Regions from separate parts of the Selenomonas sp. KH1T6 genome, predicted to be linked through region 3. Evidence: riboswitches for the same ligand, from Rfam matches in the RefSeq annotation. Region 3 holds a riboswitch; each other region holds the start of a gene.
What was found. Region 3 has a riboswitch for cobalamin ahead of BLW59_RS05315 (methylmalonyl-CoA mutase family protein). Riboswitches for the same ligand answer to the same signal wherever they lie in the genome.

Region 1 (4,646 bases), on a different contig from region 3:
TGGTAAGGCACTCACCCAGGCCGTAGCGCATGACCACCCAGCCAAAGTAATTCTGGGTAGGCTCAAGAGTGTCGGCGAAGTTGGTGACACCCACCTTCAGCACACCCTGCTGGGCGCTCCCCCCTTTGTCTGCCCCGCAGCCAGCCAGGGCAGCCGTCAGAGCTGCACCGCACAGGCCCAGAGCCACAGCTTTCCAAACTTTCTTCATGTTGAACTTCATTGCACGCATTCCCCTTTTCTAAAAAATAAGAGAGACAACATATCTATTCCTGCCGCGGGTCAAGGACATCCCTCAGGCTGTCCCCCCACAGATTGAATATCGCCACTACGCTGAAGATAGCCAATCCCGGATAGAGCATGAGCCAGGGAGCCGACTGGATATACTGGCGCCCCTCGTTCAGCATCAGCCCCCACTCCGGGGTGGGTGGCTGGGCACCGAAACCCAGGAAGGACAGACCTGCAATCTCCATCATCATAGTGCCGATGTCCATGGCTCCCGTGATGACCACCATGGGCAGCACATTGGGCAACACATGGCGCCAGAGGATAGCCCCGGTGCGGGCCCCCTGGATCCTGGCTGCCTGGATGAAATCCTGATTGCGCAGGCGCAGCACCAGGCTCCTCACCAGCCGGGCGTACTTGGCCCAGCTCACCACCAGCAGGGCCAGGATGGTATTCACCACGCTGCCCCCCAGGATGCCTGCGATGGCAATGGCCAGCACGATGCCCGGGAAGGCCAGCATCATATCCGCCAGGCGCATGAGGATGGTTTCCAGCCAGCCCCCGAAGAACCCAGCCAGCACTCCCACCAGCGTGCCCACAGCGGCAATCAGCGCCACCAGGCACAGAGCCATGAAGAGAGAAACCTGGGTGCCGCAGAGAATGCGGGAGAAAATATCCCGGCCCAATTTATCCGTGCCCAGGATATGCTCTGCCGACGGCGTCTGCAGCACCAGTTTCATGTTTCCCTCCATGGGGTCCTGGGGAGCAAGGTAAGGGGCAAAGATGGCCAGCAGCACCACAAATACCACCAGAGCTGTATAGAAGGCGAAAAGCCTGTTCTCACGAAAAACCGCCATCAGTTCCCCTCCTTTTTCAGCCGCGGGTCAAGATAAGCATAAGAAAGATCCACCAGCGCGTTGATGCCCATGTAAACTATGGAAATCCAGAGCACGAAGCCCTCGATGAGAGGATAGTCCCGCATGGAGATGGCCCGCACCGCCATATTGCCGATGCCAGGCCAGGAGAACACCATTTCGATGACCGCCACGCCCCCCAGGAGCCAGCCAATGGACATACCCAGCAGGGTGATGAGGGGCAGGATGGCATTGGGCAAGACGTGCTTCCACAGGATAGCCTGCTCCGAAAGCCCCCTGGCCCTTGCCCCCACCACATAATCCTGCTGCAGTTCCTCCAGGAACACAGTGCGCACCTGGCGGATATACTTGGAGGACATATAGAGGGCCAGGGTCAGGGAAGGCAGCACGATGCCCTCCAAAGTCACAGCCGACTTGGCAATAGGGAACCAGCCCAGCTTCAGGCCGAAGACGTAGAGAAAGAGCAGGCCTATCCAGAAGGAAGGCATGGACACCCCGATAAAGGAAATGCCCCGCACCAGATGATCCTGCCAGCCATTCCTGTGAATCGCAGACCAAATGCCCAGCGGCAGGGAAATCAGCAGCACGAAGACGATGGTCACAGCCGCCAAAGCAAGCGTCCCTGCAAAGCCCTCCAGCAGCTTTTCTGTAACCGGTTTCTTGGCAGAGTAGGATATGCCCATGTCCCCCTGCAGCACGCCTCCTGCCCAGTTCACATACTGCACCAGGAAGGGCTTGTCCAGTCCCAGCTCCGCCCTGGTCTTGTCCAGGGTTTCCTGCGACACGATAGTGTCCCCCGCCTCCAGCAGCATGGCCGCCGGGTCCCCGGGGGCCAGATAGGTCAAGCAAAAGGTCAGGAAGCTGACACCTATGAGGGTAATCAGCATCTGCGACATCTTGCCCAAAAGTTTTTGCAAAGTTTCTCATCTCCCCATAAACATAAAAAACCTGCCCGCAAAAATGCAGACAGGTTCACCATATACTTCTCCAGCAAAATCCCCATCCCCATCGCTCGCGGGTCAAACGGTGATTGTCAATCGGGCAGTTCTCCTGGCTCCAGGTCATCACTTCCTTGCGCCTTCCCAGAAAGACTTTGCTCTTTCCAGTGACATCAATGCAATGAAGCTCGCTGTTACAGTGGCGGGACCGCTCCGGCTTTTACCGGCTTCTCTATTAAGTCGTAGGAACTATGCCATTCCTTTCGACACCCAATCCAATCTCAATATAGAATTGTTTTCAATAAAAATAGCAACAGACAAAATTTTACCACTACCTCCCCAAGCCTGTCAAGGTTCGCAGGCAGGCTGGGGACGCCTCTGCCACAGGCGCCACAGCAGGAAGGAGGCACAGGCAGCCCTGATGGACTGGTCGATGGCCAGAGCCAGCCAGGCACCAGGCAGGCCCATATCCAGCACCTGCAGGAAGAAAGCCGTGATCAGGGGACGCAGGAAGGCAATGCTTACAAAGGAATAGGCTGCCACCTGGCTGGTCCTGCCGCTGCCCCGGAGCACGCCGGCGCACACCAGGGCATGGGCCTCCGGGAAGCTCACTGCCGCCACGAAAATCATGACCAGGCTCCCTAAGGGCAGTAAGCCCACTTCATGGGAGTAGAGGCTGAAGATTTCTTCCCGCAAGCTGAAGGTCAGCACAAAAGAAACAAGGGAAAAAATCAAGCTCCATTTGAGCCCGGCCCGCAGCTGCCGCTGCCAGTAAGCCCAGTCGCCTGCCCCGTGGGCGTGGCCTGCCATGACCATATTGGCCTTGCCCAGTCCTCCGGCAAAGCAGTAATAGAAATCGCAGAAATTCATGCAGATGGCATGGACGGCATAGGCTGCCGTGCCCAGTTCTGCCACCATGCGGGTGTAGAGCACCATGCCGATGCGCTCGAACCCCTGCTCGCTGAAGACTCCGGCAAAGACGGGCAAGAATTCCCGGAAATATGACCTGTCAGGCCAAAAAGCCCGCCAGTCCCCCGGCATAGCGCTGCCCCCCAGCTGGCGGGCAGAAACTGCCAGAGTCCAGCTGGTGCCAATGACCGTACCCACAGCAGCCCCCGTCACCCCCAGCGCAGGAAAGGGGCCCAGGCCAAAGATGAACAGAGCATTGCCCACGACATTCACCAGATTGCCCTGAAGGTTGGCGTTCATCACCTCTTTGGTGTGGCCATAGCCCAGCTGCACTGCCTGCAGGACAGTGGCCAGAGTGGTTAAGAATACCCCCAGCAGAGCGATGTTCCCATAGGACAGAGCCGCTGCCAGATACTCTTCCTGGGCCCCCATCCAGCAGAGAATGCGCTCCAGCTGCCAGAAGAACAAGACATGCAATATGCCCATGAAAATAACTGCACAAAAAAGTGTCCGTGCAAGCAGCACGGGCACTTCCTGTGTATTATTCTCACCGAACTTCCTGGCAGTGAGCAGCGTCAGCACCGCCGCTATGGAGCGAACCACACAAAGCAGCATCATCCTGGGCTGGGTAAAGATACTCACCGCCGCAATAGCCGCCGTTCCCAGCATGCCTGCCATGATGATATCCACAGAACTCAGCAGCACCATAAACAGGCCCTCCAGGGCAGCAGGCATCGCTATTTTCAAATAATGTCTGTCCTCGTCCGGCATGCGCATGCTAAAACTCCTTATCATCTAATAATCAATATCAATTAGATGATAACAACCAGCCTCTGCCTGCGCAAGCCCCCCCGGGGGATATAGACAGCCTCATTCGTCAAACTGCTCAGCGACGCCTCCTGGCAAACAACGGCGCATTAGGCCGCAGGATGCGGCAGCTGTTCAGCACCACAGCCAGAGTGGCCGTATTGTGGATCACCGCTGCCCACAGAGGATTGATGCGCCCCAAAGCTCCCAACAGCATGGCGGAGGAATTCACCAGGATTGTCGCCATGAAGTTCTGGTGCACCAGATCCATGGTGCGCTTGCCCAGCTGCAGGGCCTCCATAAGGCGGTTGGGGTCCTCGGAATGGATGGTCACTGCAGAGGACTCGGCGGCAATATCCGTCTGCCGCCCGCCCAGGGAAACGCCCACATCTGCAAAGGCCAGGGCCGGAGCATCGTTGATGCCGTCCCCCACCATCATCACCGTGCCACGCTGCTTGAGCTTGTTCACATAAGTGCTCTTGTCCTCAGGCAGGATTTCCGCATGGTAAGAGTCGATATCCATGGCATTTGCCACCTCAGCTGCCACCGCCTTGGAATCGCCGGTTAGCATGACAATCTCGTCAATGCCATAGCGGCGCATGCGGTTCAGGGTCTTCTTCATATTGGGACGCACAGGGTCCTCGATGCCGATGACGCCGATAAGCTCCTGGTCGCGGGCCACATAAAGGAGGTTCTTGCCCTTGAGGCCTGCATCAAGGTTCTCATTATCCTTGACGCCATTTTCGTTCAAGAACTTCAGGCTGCCCACGCGGATAGTGCCGCCCTTGCAGCCCTCGAAGTCCGGCACCTCTGCCAGCATGCCCCGGGCCACCACGGTCTCGGATTTCTTATGCTGGGGCACCTGCCATTCCTGTGCCTTCACATACTTCTGGAT
Region 2 (4,646 bases), on a different contig from region 3:
TCGTAGGCCTGGGCGGCAAAGATGCTGTCGCTTTTACCTGCAACTCCCATCGCATACAGGTAGGGCTTATAGATGGCCTGGTCGGCAGAGGCTGCCAGCTGCAGGGCCAGGCTGCCGGAGAGACCCTCGCCGCTGACTACGATGCGGTTGGTGTCCCCTGCAGGCAGGCTGCGCTGATTGCGGCGCAGGTAGCGGATGGCTGCCTTGTAAGAAAGGATGGGCTGGGGCGCCTTGCCCAGGCGTTCGCTGGCAGGCGGAGTGAGGCTCTGGGCGGCAGGGACTGCGACCACATAGCCGTGTGCCAGGGCCAGCAGGGCGAGATTGGGCTGGCCACTTTCGTTGCTGGCATCTGCCGGGGCGTCAAAAGTTCCCTCTGCTGCTCCATCTGCGGCCAGGGGCATGAAGATGGGGGCGGTTTTGGCGGTGAAGCGTCCTGTGCTCTTTTTCTGGAAGTAGGCTTCAGGAATGTAGATGTTCAGCTGTTCTTTATAGTCAGCAACAGGGTAAGCTGTGTAGTGGCAGCCTTCAAAGGCGCGGAAAGCCACGGGCTGACCATGCAGATTAAGTGTTTCCCGGGTGTAGCTGTCAGCATCGAAGTTCAGGTCATAGAAGGAAGGGGCAGCTGTTTCTGTGGAAGCTGCCGTGACGTCTTCGGCAGCCCAGGCAGGAATGGAGGAGAAAAGCAGGGAGAAGGTCAGCAGTCCTGCTATTTTTTTCTTGTTCAGATATTTTCGCATATTGAAAGTCCTTTCAAGCCCGTGAGCTATTTTTCATTATAGAACAATAAAGATTATACACTTTTATGGGGATTTTGTCGCGGGAAAATCTTTGCCTTTGGATTGACAATGGTTTTGACGAATGATATGATTAGTCCTGTAAATGAAAAGAGAATATGTTTGGATTGGGTGTCAATGACTTAATAGGGAAGCCGGTATAAGCCGGCGCGGTCCCGCCACTGTAACAGGGAGCATTTCGCAAAGTATGTCACTGGGGGAAACCTTGGGAAGGCGCGAAAATGCTATGAACTGGAGCCAGGAGAACTGCCTAATCAACAGTCACCGCTTGACCTGCGAGCGATGGGGATGGGGACTTTGCGACATTCGCTAGATATAGCCGGGAAAGACCCGGCAGTACATAGAACTGAATGTTTTTGGCAGAGCCCTTCTTCCCCGCCGAAGAAGGGCTTTGTGGCGTCATTACTTGTGTCGGAAGGTTTTTCCTTGTGGGAATTCCCATGGGGAGAAAGTTGCTCATACATTTCATTCAGTTCTATTAGCTGCCCATTTGGCGGCTGCCCCGGAGTGATAACCGGGGCTATTTTTTTGGACTTTCCTGGGAAAACTTGATATAATGTAAGCTATGTGATTATTTATCCCCTGGCAGGGATTTATTAAAATATGGAGTGTGAGTATCGTGCTGGATATTAAATTTGTGCGTGAGCATCTGGAAGAAGTCAAAACCATGCTGAAGAATCGTTGCAACAGCCTGGACCTTTCTGAGTTCGAGGGACTGGAGCAGAAGCGTCGTGAGCTTTTGCAGGAGACTGAGACTTTGAAGGCCCGCCGCAACACTGTTTCCAAGCAGGTGGGCCAGATGAAGAAGAACGGCGAGGATGCCTCTGAGGTCATGGCTGAGATGCGCGAGGTGGGGGCCCAGATCTCTGCTCTTGATGCTGACCTGAAGGATGTGGAGGAGAAGCTTCGCGATATCATGCTTCATATCCCCAATATGCCCAAGGAAGATGTGCCTATCGGCAAGGACGATACGGAAAATCCTGAGGTGCGCAAGTGGGGCGAGCCAAGGAAGTTCTCCTTCGAGCCCAAGGCTCACTGGGATCTTGGTGTGGATCTGGATATCCTGGATGCTGACCGGGCTGCCAAGGTGGCAGGCGCCCGCTTCATGTTCTACAAAGGCCTGGGTGCCCGTCTGGAGCGTGCCTGCATTGCCTTCATGATGGATATGCACGCTGACAAGCATGGCTATACGGAGATGCTGGCTCCTTACATCGCCAACAAGGACAGCATGGTAGGTACCGGCCAGCTGCCCAAGTTTGCCGAGGATATGTTCAAGCTGGAGGGTCTTGACTATTATCTGGTGCCCACTGGCGAGGTGCCTATGACCAATTATCACCGCGATGAGATCCTGGACGGCAGCAAGCTCCCTGAGCGCTACAGCTGCTACACTGCCTGCTTCCGGGCCGAGGCCGGCAGCGCTGGCCGTGATACCCGCGGCCTCATCCGCCAGCACCAGTTCAACAAGGTGGAGATGATCAAGTTCACCAAGCCTGAGGAGAGTTGGGACGAGCTGGAGAGCATGGTGGAGGCTGCCGAGGATATCCTGAAGGCCCTGGAGCTGCCGTACCATGTGGTGATGCTCTGCACTGGTGACATGAGCTTCACCTCTGCCAAGACCTATGACCTTGAGGTGTGGTTCCCCAGCCAGGGCAAGTACAGGGAGATTTCTTCCTGCTCCAACTGCCTTGACTATCAGGCCCGTCGTGCCAACATCAAGTTCCGCCGGGATGCCAAGTCCAAACCTGAGTTCGTGCACACCCTGAACGGCTCTGGTCTGGCTGTGGGCCGCACGGTGGCTGCTATCCTGGAGAACTACCAGCAGGAGGATGGCTCCGTGGTGATTCCGAAGGCACTGGTTCCCTATATGGGCGGCGTAGAGGTCATCAGGCCTGCAGAGTAAGCAGACCTGCTAGGGCGTTCGGGCCACAGGCATAGCAACGCTTCACTTGGAATTTTACCATAGAATCTAAGCTCCCACTGCACCGCCTGCGGCGGTTTGTGCCCGCTAAGATTTATGGTAAAATTCCACACGTTCCGCTTATGCTATGCCTGTGGCCCTCACTTACTTACCGACTATATATAAGGGGACGCTTTGAGCGTCCCCTTTGCTATAAATTTGCAAAGGAGACGAGAATGGCCAAGAAGAAAGTTTATGCGGTGAAAGTGGGACGGCAGACGGGGCTTTTCAATACCTGGGCGGAATGCGAAGCTCAGGTGAAAGGCTTTATGGGGGCTAAGTTCAAAGGGTTTATGACAGCCCAGGAGGCTATGGCCTGGCTGGCGGGGGCGGAAACACCTGCGGCTGTGCCGCTGGGGGAGCAGTTCCTCTTCAGCCCGGGGGCTGCTCCTGTCAGGAAAAAGCCTGTTGCTGGAGTGAAGGAAGCTCCCGCTTTTGTGGGAGAGGCTGACTATATCATCTACACAGATGGTTCCTGTCTGCGCAATCCTGACGGCCCCGGGGGTTGGGCGGCGGTGCTGACCAACCAGGCTACAGGACATGTGCAGGAGCTCTTCGGTGGTGACCCTTCCACTACCAACAACCGCATGGAGCTTACGGCGGCCATCAAGGCCTTGTCTGCCGTGCCGGCAGGTTCAAAGATCGCCCTTTATACCGACAGCCAGTACATGAAGAATGGCTTCACCAAACACTGGCTGGAGGGGTGGAAGAAGAAGGGCTGGATAACTTCCAAGGGGACACCGGTGCTCAACAAGGAACTTTGGCTGGCTCTGGATGAGGCATTCCACGCCAGACAAGTTGAGTTCCACTGGGTAAAGGGTCATGTTGGGGTAGAGGCCAATGAGCGCTGTGACCAGCTGGCCAAGGCGGAAGCTATGAAATATATGTGAGATGTGAATAGTAAATAAGACTTTACTATTTGGGATAAAATTGCTAGAATCGAAGGGTGAGAATGTGGAGGGAGGCCAGGCATGGCAACCAGGATACTTGAGACACTAGGCGCGTTTATCATCAAGCGCTGTGCCGAGCTGGGCACCATGGTGCTTCTCTATGTGAGCATTGTGAGGCAGCTCAGGGGACGTCTGCGCTGGCGTTCCATTATTGCCCAGATGTCACATCTGGGGGTGGACTCCCTCACCATCGTGAGCCTGACCCTGCTTTTCACCGGGGTGGTCATCACCCTGCAGACGGCGGCGAAGTTCATCGAATTCGGCGCTCAGAGCACCATTGGCGGCGTGGTAGCCATGGCCATTGGCCGTGAGCTTGGCCCTGTGCTGGTGGGTGTGGTATGTGCAGGCCGGGTGGGGGCTGCCATTACGGCGGAGATTGCCACCATGAAGGTCACGGAGCAGATAGATGCCCTGAGGGTCATGGCGGTAAATCCGGAGGGATATTTGATTCTTCCCCGCATGATAGCCTGCATGGTAGTGGTGCCCATCCTCACGGTTTTCGGAGACATAATCGGGGTGGCAGGAGGCTGGGCTACGGCGGTTTATTACTCTGGCATCAGTTCCTACACCTTTATGAACGGCATCCACACTTTCGTGGAGGTTTTTGACCTTACCGGAGGCATGGTGAAGGCTGTGTTCTTCGGCAACGTCATTGCTGTGCTGGGCTGCTATTACGGCCTTACCTGCCCCGAGGGGGCAGAGGGCGTTGGCCGGGCCACCACCCGCACAGTAGTGACTTCCATCATCGTCATCTTTATGCTCAATGCCGTATTGACTTTCATTTTATTTTGATGGATGTAAGTTATCATGATAGAATTAGTTGATGTCTGCAAGTCTTTTGACAAGAATATGGCTCTCTCCCATATAAATCTGAATATCAGGGAAGGGGAAACCCTGGCTATCATCGGCGGCTCAGGCTCTGGCAAGAGCACCCTGCTGCGGCTG
Region 3 (4,646 bases):
TTTTGCATGATAATGACCTCCTTAGTCTTTTCCTTTGATTTATTTGCTTACATAACTACGCATTTCTTCGGGCATCTCTTCCCACTTGATTTCGTTCACCGGAATCCCTTTGGAAAGCCCCCAGGCGGCAGCAATGCCTGCTGCCTCGCCCATGCTCATGCAGGTGGGCTGGATGCGGAAGGAAGCCTGGGCAGCGAAGCTGCCGCTGGCACAGCGCCCCACCACCAGCAGGTTGGAGATTTCGTTGGTCACCAAGGCACGGTAGGGGATTTCGTAATACTGTCCCTTTTCCAGCTTCTTGAAGAGATCCAACTTCACATCGTGAATGTCGATGGGGTACGCTGTGCGGCAGACAGCATCGGGAAAATGGTGCGCCTCAAGGATATTTACGCCGGCCTCTTCGCACATTTCATCTTAGACGTAAGCAAGATATTCTGGCACAGCTTCCACTCTTGCGGCATCATCTTTGAGGCCGAGCACTGTCCCAGCTGCGGCCAGGCCATCATCTTCATAAAACTGCGCCTGGATATAGGGATTGCAAATGATTTATCCATAAACAAACCTCCATCATATCGCACTCATACAGAGGTTCTATTCTATCCGCATGCCTGTTTTTCCTGCTTTTCCTCATGTATATCATGCAGCCGGGCCGAGAAAAGGCAAGAGGAAAGGGACTTCAGAAATGGAGCAGGGAATATTGACAAAAATTATAAATGATAATAATATTTAAATAGCAACTTAATATGGTTGGGAACAGGTGTACTTAGGTACTTAATAGGGAATCCGGTGTGGGGCGTGTTGATTAATTCGCTCAGCCCATCTTCACGGGTCTTGACTGTCCCTGCTTCGTTGACAAATCCTCGACATAGCGCCGCTATGCCTCCGGTTTGTCGCCTTGCAATGGACAGCCAATCCCCGCAAATCTGGGCAAAGCTCATTTAATCAACACGCCCTAAGCCGGAGCGGTCCCGCCACTGTAGGGTGGAGTCCTGCACATGAATGTCACTGGGGTAGATATGCTTACCTTGGGAAGGCGTGCAGGGCCATGAAGCCGAGCCAGGAGAACTGCCTGTTCTGTCATCACCGTATAAGAGAGCCGAAGCATCGTGCCTGGTTCCCTTATGTGCCTGCGAGCGATGGGTAGGGGATTGGGCTTAGGGCTTTTTTGCTGTGGCCATTTTTAGGCAATCCGTCTGCGCGCTTGCAGGTGGGTTGCCTTTTCTGTTGGGTTTCACAAATCACACAAGGAGGCTGCAGTATGAGCAACGAGCTGGAAAAAAGCGGCGAGCTCGACCTTCAGGCTATCCTGAAAAAGGCCGAGCAGCAGACGGACTTTCCCGATGTGCCACTGGATGAATTCACTCCTCCCACCTATGAGGAGTGGAAGGAGGCCTGCATCACTCTCTTGAAGGGTGCACCCTTTGAGAAGAAAATGTATACCAAGACCTATGAGGGCATTACCTTCGACCCCATGTACTTCCGCAAGGATACGGAAGATATCCTGCCCAAGGGGGAGTTCCCCGGCATGGGGGATTATCTCAGGGGGGCACAGCCCAGCGGCTATGTTGGGAGGCCCTGGGGCATTGCCCAGTCCTGCGATGAGACCAGCCCCAAGGAAAACAATGAGCTGCTGCGCCATGAGCAGGAGAAGGGTTCCACGGTCTACAATATCCGCCTGGACAAGGCCACCCTGGCTGCCAGGGATGTGAGAAAGGCGGAGACCCCCGGTGATGAGGGCGTGTCCCTGACCACCCTTGATGATGTGCATACCCTGCTGGAGGGGCTGAAGCTGGACAAGTACCCCCTCTATATCTATGCCGGGGCTACGGCTCTGCCTATGCTGGCTCTGGCAGTTGGGGCCTTGAAGTCCTCTGGTACAGACTTGAAGCAGCTCAAGGGCTTTGTGGGAGCAAATCCCCTGGGGGCTTTGGTTGAAGAAGGGGAACTGCCTGCTTCTTTGGACAAGCTCTATGATGAGATGGCGGAAGCCGCCAAGTGGGCTAAGGAAAACGCGCCGGGCCTTGCCACGGTCTTTGTCCGCAGTGATGTATTCAGCCGGGGCGGTGCCAATGATGTGCAGGAGGCTGCCTATGCCCTTGCCATGGCGGTGGCTTATCTGCGGGCGCTGATGGACAGAGGGCTGACTATCGACGAGGCGGCGAAGCAGATTGTCTTCGGCTTCTCCATGGGGGCCAATTTCTTCCTGCAGATTGCCAAGCTCAGGGCCCTGCGTCCCCTCTGGGCGCAGATTGTTGAAGCCTTTGGCGGCAGCCAGGAGGCAAGGCGCATGCACATTCATGCCAAGCCCGCCCTGTTCTTCAAGACTGTCTATGACCCCTACGTCAATATGCTTCGCAATACCACGGAAATCTTCTCAGGGGTAGTAGGAGGCATTGATTCCTTCGAGAGCAGCCCCTTTGACGAGCCTATCCGCAAGGGTGACGAGTTCTCCCGTCGCATTGCCCGCAATGTGCAGATCATCCTGCAGGAGGAATTCGGCCTCTTGCAGCCCATTGACCCTGCCGGCGGTTCCTGGGCGGTGGAGACACTTACCAAGCAGATGAAAGAAAAAATCTGGGAGGAATTCCAGAAGATAGAGGCCAAGGGCGGTATCCTGAAGGCTCTGCAGGAGGGCTATCCCCAGGAGGAGATTGCCAGCGTCCTGAGCGCCCGTTTCAAGGCAGCCGAGACCCGCAAGGACCGTATCGTAGGCAACAATATGTATCCCAACATGACGGAGACTTTGCTTGACCCGCGTCCCGAAGATGTGGAAGAAATCAAGCAACAGCGCAAGGCTGAGGTGGAAAGCTATCTGGCCGATATTGATGAGCAGTTCAAAGAAGAAAAGCTGGCTGAGCTTTCCTCTGCCAAGGCTGGAGTGACGGAAGCTGCCATAGCTGCTGCCTGCGCCGGCGCCACCATTGAGGAACTGGCAGAAGCCCTCCATGGCGGGGCCAAGGGTGAGGAACAGGTGAAAGCCATCGAGCCCCACCGCTGGAGCGAGCGCTTTGAGGCTTTGCGGAAGCTGACGGAGGGTTTCAAGGCTGAGCATGATGATAATGTGAAGATCTTCTTGGCCAATATGGGCCCCATCCCCCAGCACAAGGCCAGGGCTGACTTCACCACGGGGTTCCTGCAGGTGGGCGCCTTTGAGGTGCTGGGCAACAACGGCTTCCAGACTGTGGAGGAAGCGGCCCAGGCTGCCAAGGAGTCCGGGGCAGACGCCGTGGTCATCTGCTCTACCGATGCCACCTATCCCGAGATTGTGCCAGCCCTGGCGCCGAAGCTCCATGAGGTGCTGCCCAAGGCCACGGTATTCCTGGCCGGGGCTGCTCCCCAGGATATGCTGGAAACCTACAACCAGGCGGGCATTGATGAGTACATCCACGTTCGTGCCAACTGCTACCAGATCCTGCAGCTCCTGCAGAAGAAGAAAGGGATGATTGCATAATGGCTTACACAAATCCTGATTTCACCCAGATAAGCCTGAAAGATGCTCCCCAGGGGGCGGCAGGGGACTGGAAGAAGCTTTTCGAGGCCCAGGCCGGGGCGGAGTTTGAGGCTCTCACCCGCCGCACCATGGAGCATGTGCCCGTGAAGCCCCTCTATGGCCATGACGAATATAACCATATGAACCATCTGGACTTTGCCAGCGGCATTCCTCCCTGCCTGCGTGGGCCTTACTCCACCATGTACGTCTTCCGTCCCTGGACGGTGCGTCAGTATGCAGGCTTCTCCACGGCAGAGGAGTCCAATGCCTTCTATCGCAGGAATCTGGCCGCAGGCCAGAAGGGCCTTTCCATCGCCTTTGACCTGCCCACCCACCGCGGCTACGATGCGGATAACCCCAGAGTAGTGGGCGATGTGGGCAAAGCCGGCGTGTCGGTCTGCTCCATGCTTGATATGAATATCCTGTTCTCCGGCATTCCCCTGGACCAGATGTCTGTGTCCATGACCATGAACGGAGCAGTGCTGCCCATCCTGGCCTTCTTTATCCAGTCCGGCGTGGAGCAGGGCGTGGACAAGAAGATCATGGCAGGCACCATCCAGAACGATATACTCAAAGAGTTCATGGTGCGCAACACCTATATTTATCCGCCTGAGATGTCCATGCGCATCATCGGCGATATCTTCGAGTACACCACCAAATACATGCCCAAGTTCAACAGCATTTCCATTTCCGGCTACCATATGCAGGAAGCGGGGGCGCCGGCAGATATTGAGCTGGGCTATACGCTTGCAGATGGTTTGGAGTATATCCGCACGGGCATCAAGGCAGGCCTGCCGGTGGATGCCTTTGCCAAGCGCCTGTCCTTCTTCTGGGCCATCGGCAAGAACTACTTCATGGAAGTGGCCAAGATGCGGGCTGCCCGTGTGCTCTGGGCCAAGATTGTCAAGTCCTTCGGGGCAGAGGATCCCAAGTCCATGGCCCTCCGTACCCACAGCCAGACTTCCGGCTGGTCACTTACGGCCCAGGATCCTTTCAACAATATTTCCCGCACGGCCATGGAGGCCATGGGTGCGGCTTTGGGCCACACCCAGTCCCTGCATACTAATGCGCTGGATGAGGCTATCGCCCTGCCCACGGACTTCTCTGCCCGCATTGCCCGCAATACCCAGCTCTATATCCAGGACGAGACCAGCGT

Region 1: linked by a shared signal. The riboswitch ahead of nikB (nickel ABC transporter permease) and the one ahead of BLW59_RS05315 (methylmalonyl-CoA mutase family protein) in region 3 are both predicted to bind cobalamin.
Region 2: linked by a shared signal. The riboswitch ahead of serS (serine--tRNA ligase) and the one ahead of BLW59_RS05315 (methylmalonyl-CoA mutase family protein) in region 3 are both predicted to bind cobalamin.

The regions. Positions count from the first base shown of each region.
Region 1 covers NZ_FNWN01000023.1:28,776-33,421, reverse strand. Annotated here, with positions in the region: gene BLW59_RS12465 (ABC transporter substrate-binding protein) at 1-208, opposite strand, end outside; gene nikC (nickel transporter permease) at 264-1,079, opposite strand; gene nikB (nickel ABC transporter permease) at 1,079-1,993, opposite strand; cobalamin riboswitch at 2,120-2,324, opposite strand; gene BLW59_RS12450 (MATE family efflux transporter) at 2,384-3,721, opposite strand; gene BLW59_RS12445 (heavy metal translocating P-type ATPase) at 3,831-4,646, opposite strand, start outside.
Region 2 covers NZ_FNWN01000006.1:87,116-91,761, reverse strand. Annotated here, with positions in the region: gene BLW59_RS05895 (hypothetical protein) at 1-737, opposite strand, end outside; cobalamin riboswitch at 887-1,063, shown strand; gene serS (serine--tRNA ligase) at 1,414-2,694, shown strand; gene rnhA (ribonuclease HI) at 2,928-3,641, shown strand; gene BLW59_RS05880 (MlaE family ABC transporter permease) at 3,723-4,493, shown strand; gene BLW59_RS05875 (ABC transporter ATP-binding protein) at 4,509-4,646, shown strand, end outside.
Region 3 covers NZ_FNWN01000005.1:164,501-169,146, forward strand. Annotated here, with positions in the region: gene BLW59_RS05305 (hypothetical protein) at 1-8, opposite strand, end outside; gene BLW59_RS05310 (FAD-dependent oxidoreductase) at 40-408, opposite strand; cobalamin riboswitch at 739-1,088, shown strand; gene BLW59_RS05315 (methylmalonyl-CoA mutase family protein) at 1,259-3,451, shown strand; gene scpA (methylmalonyl-CoA mutase) at 3,448-4,646, shown strand, end outside.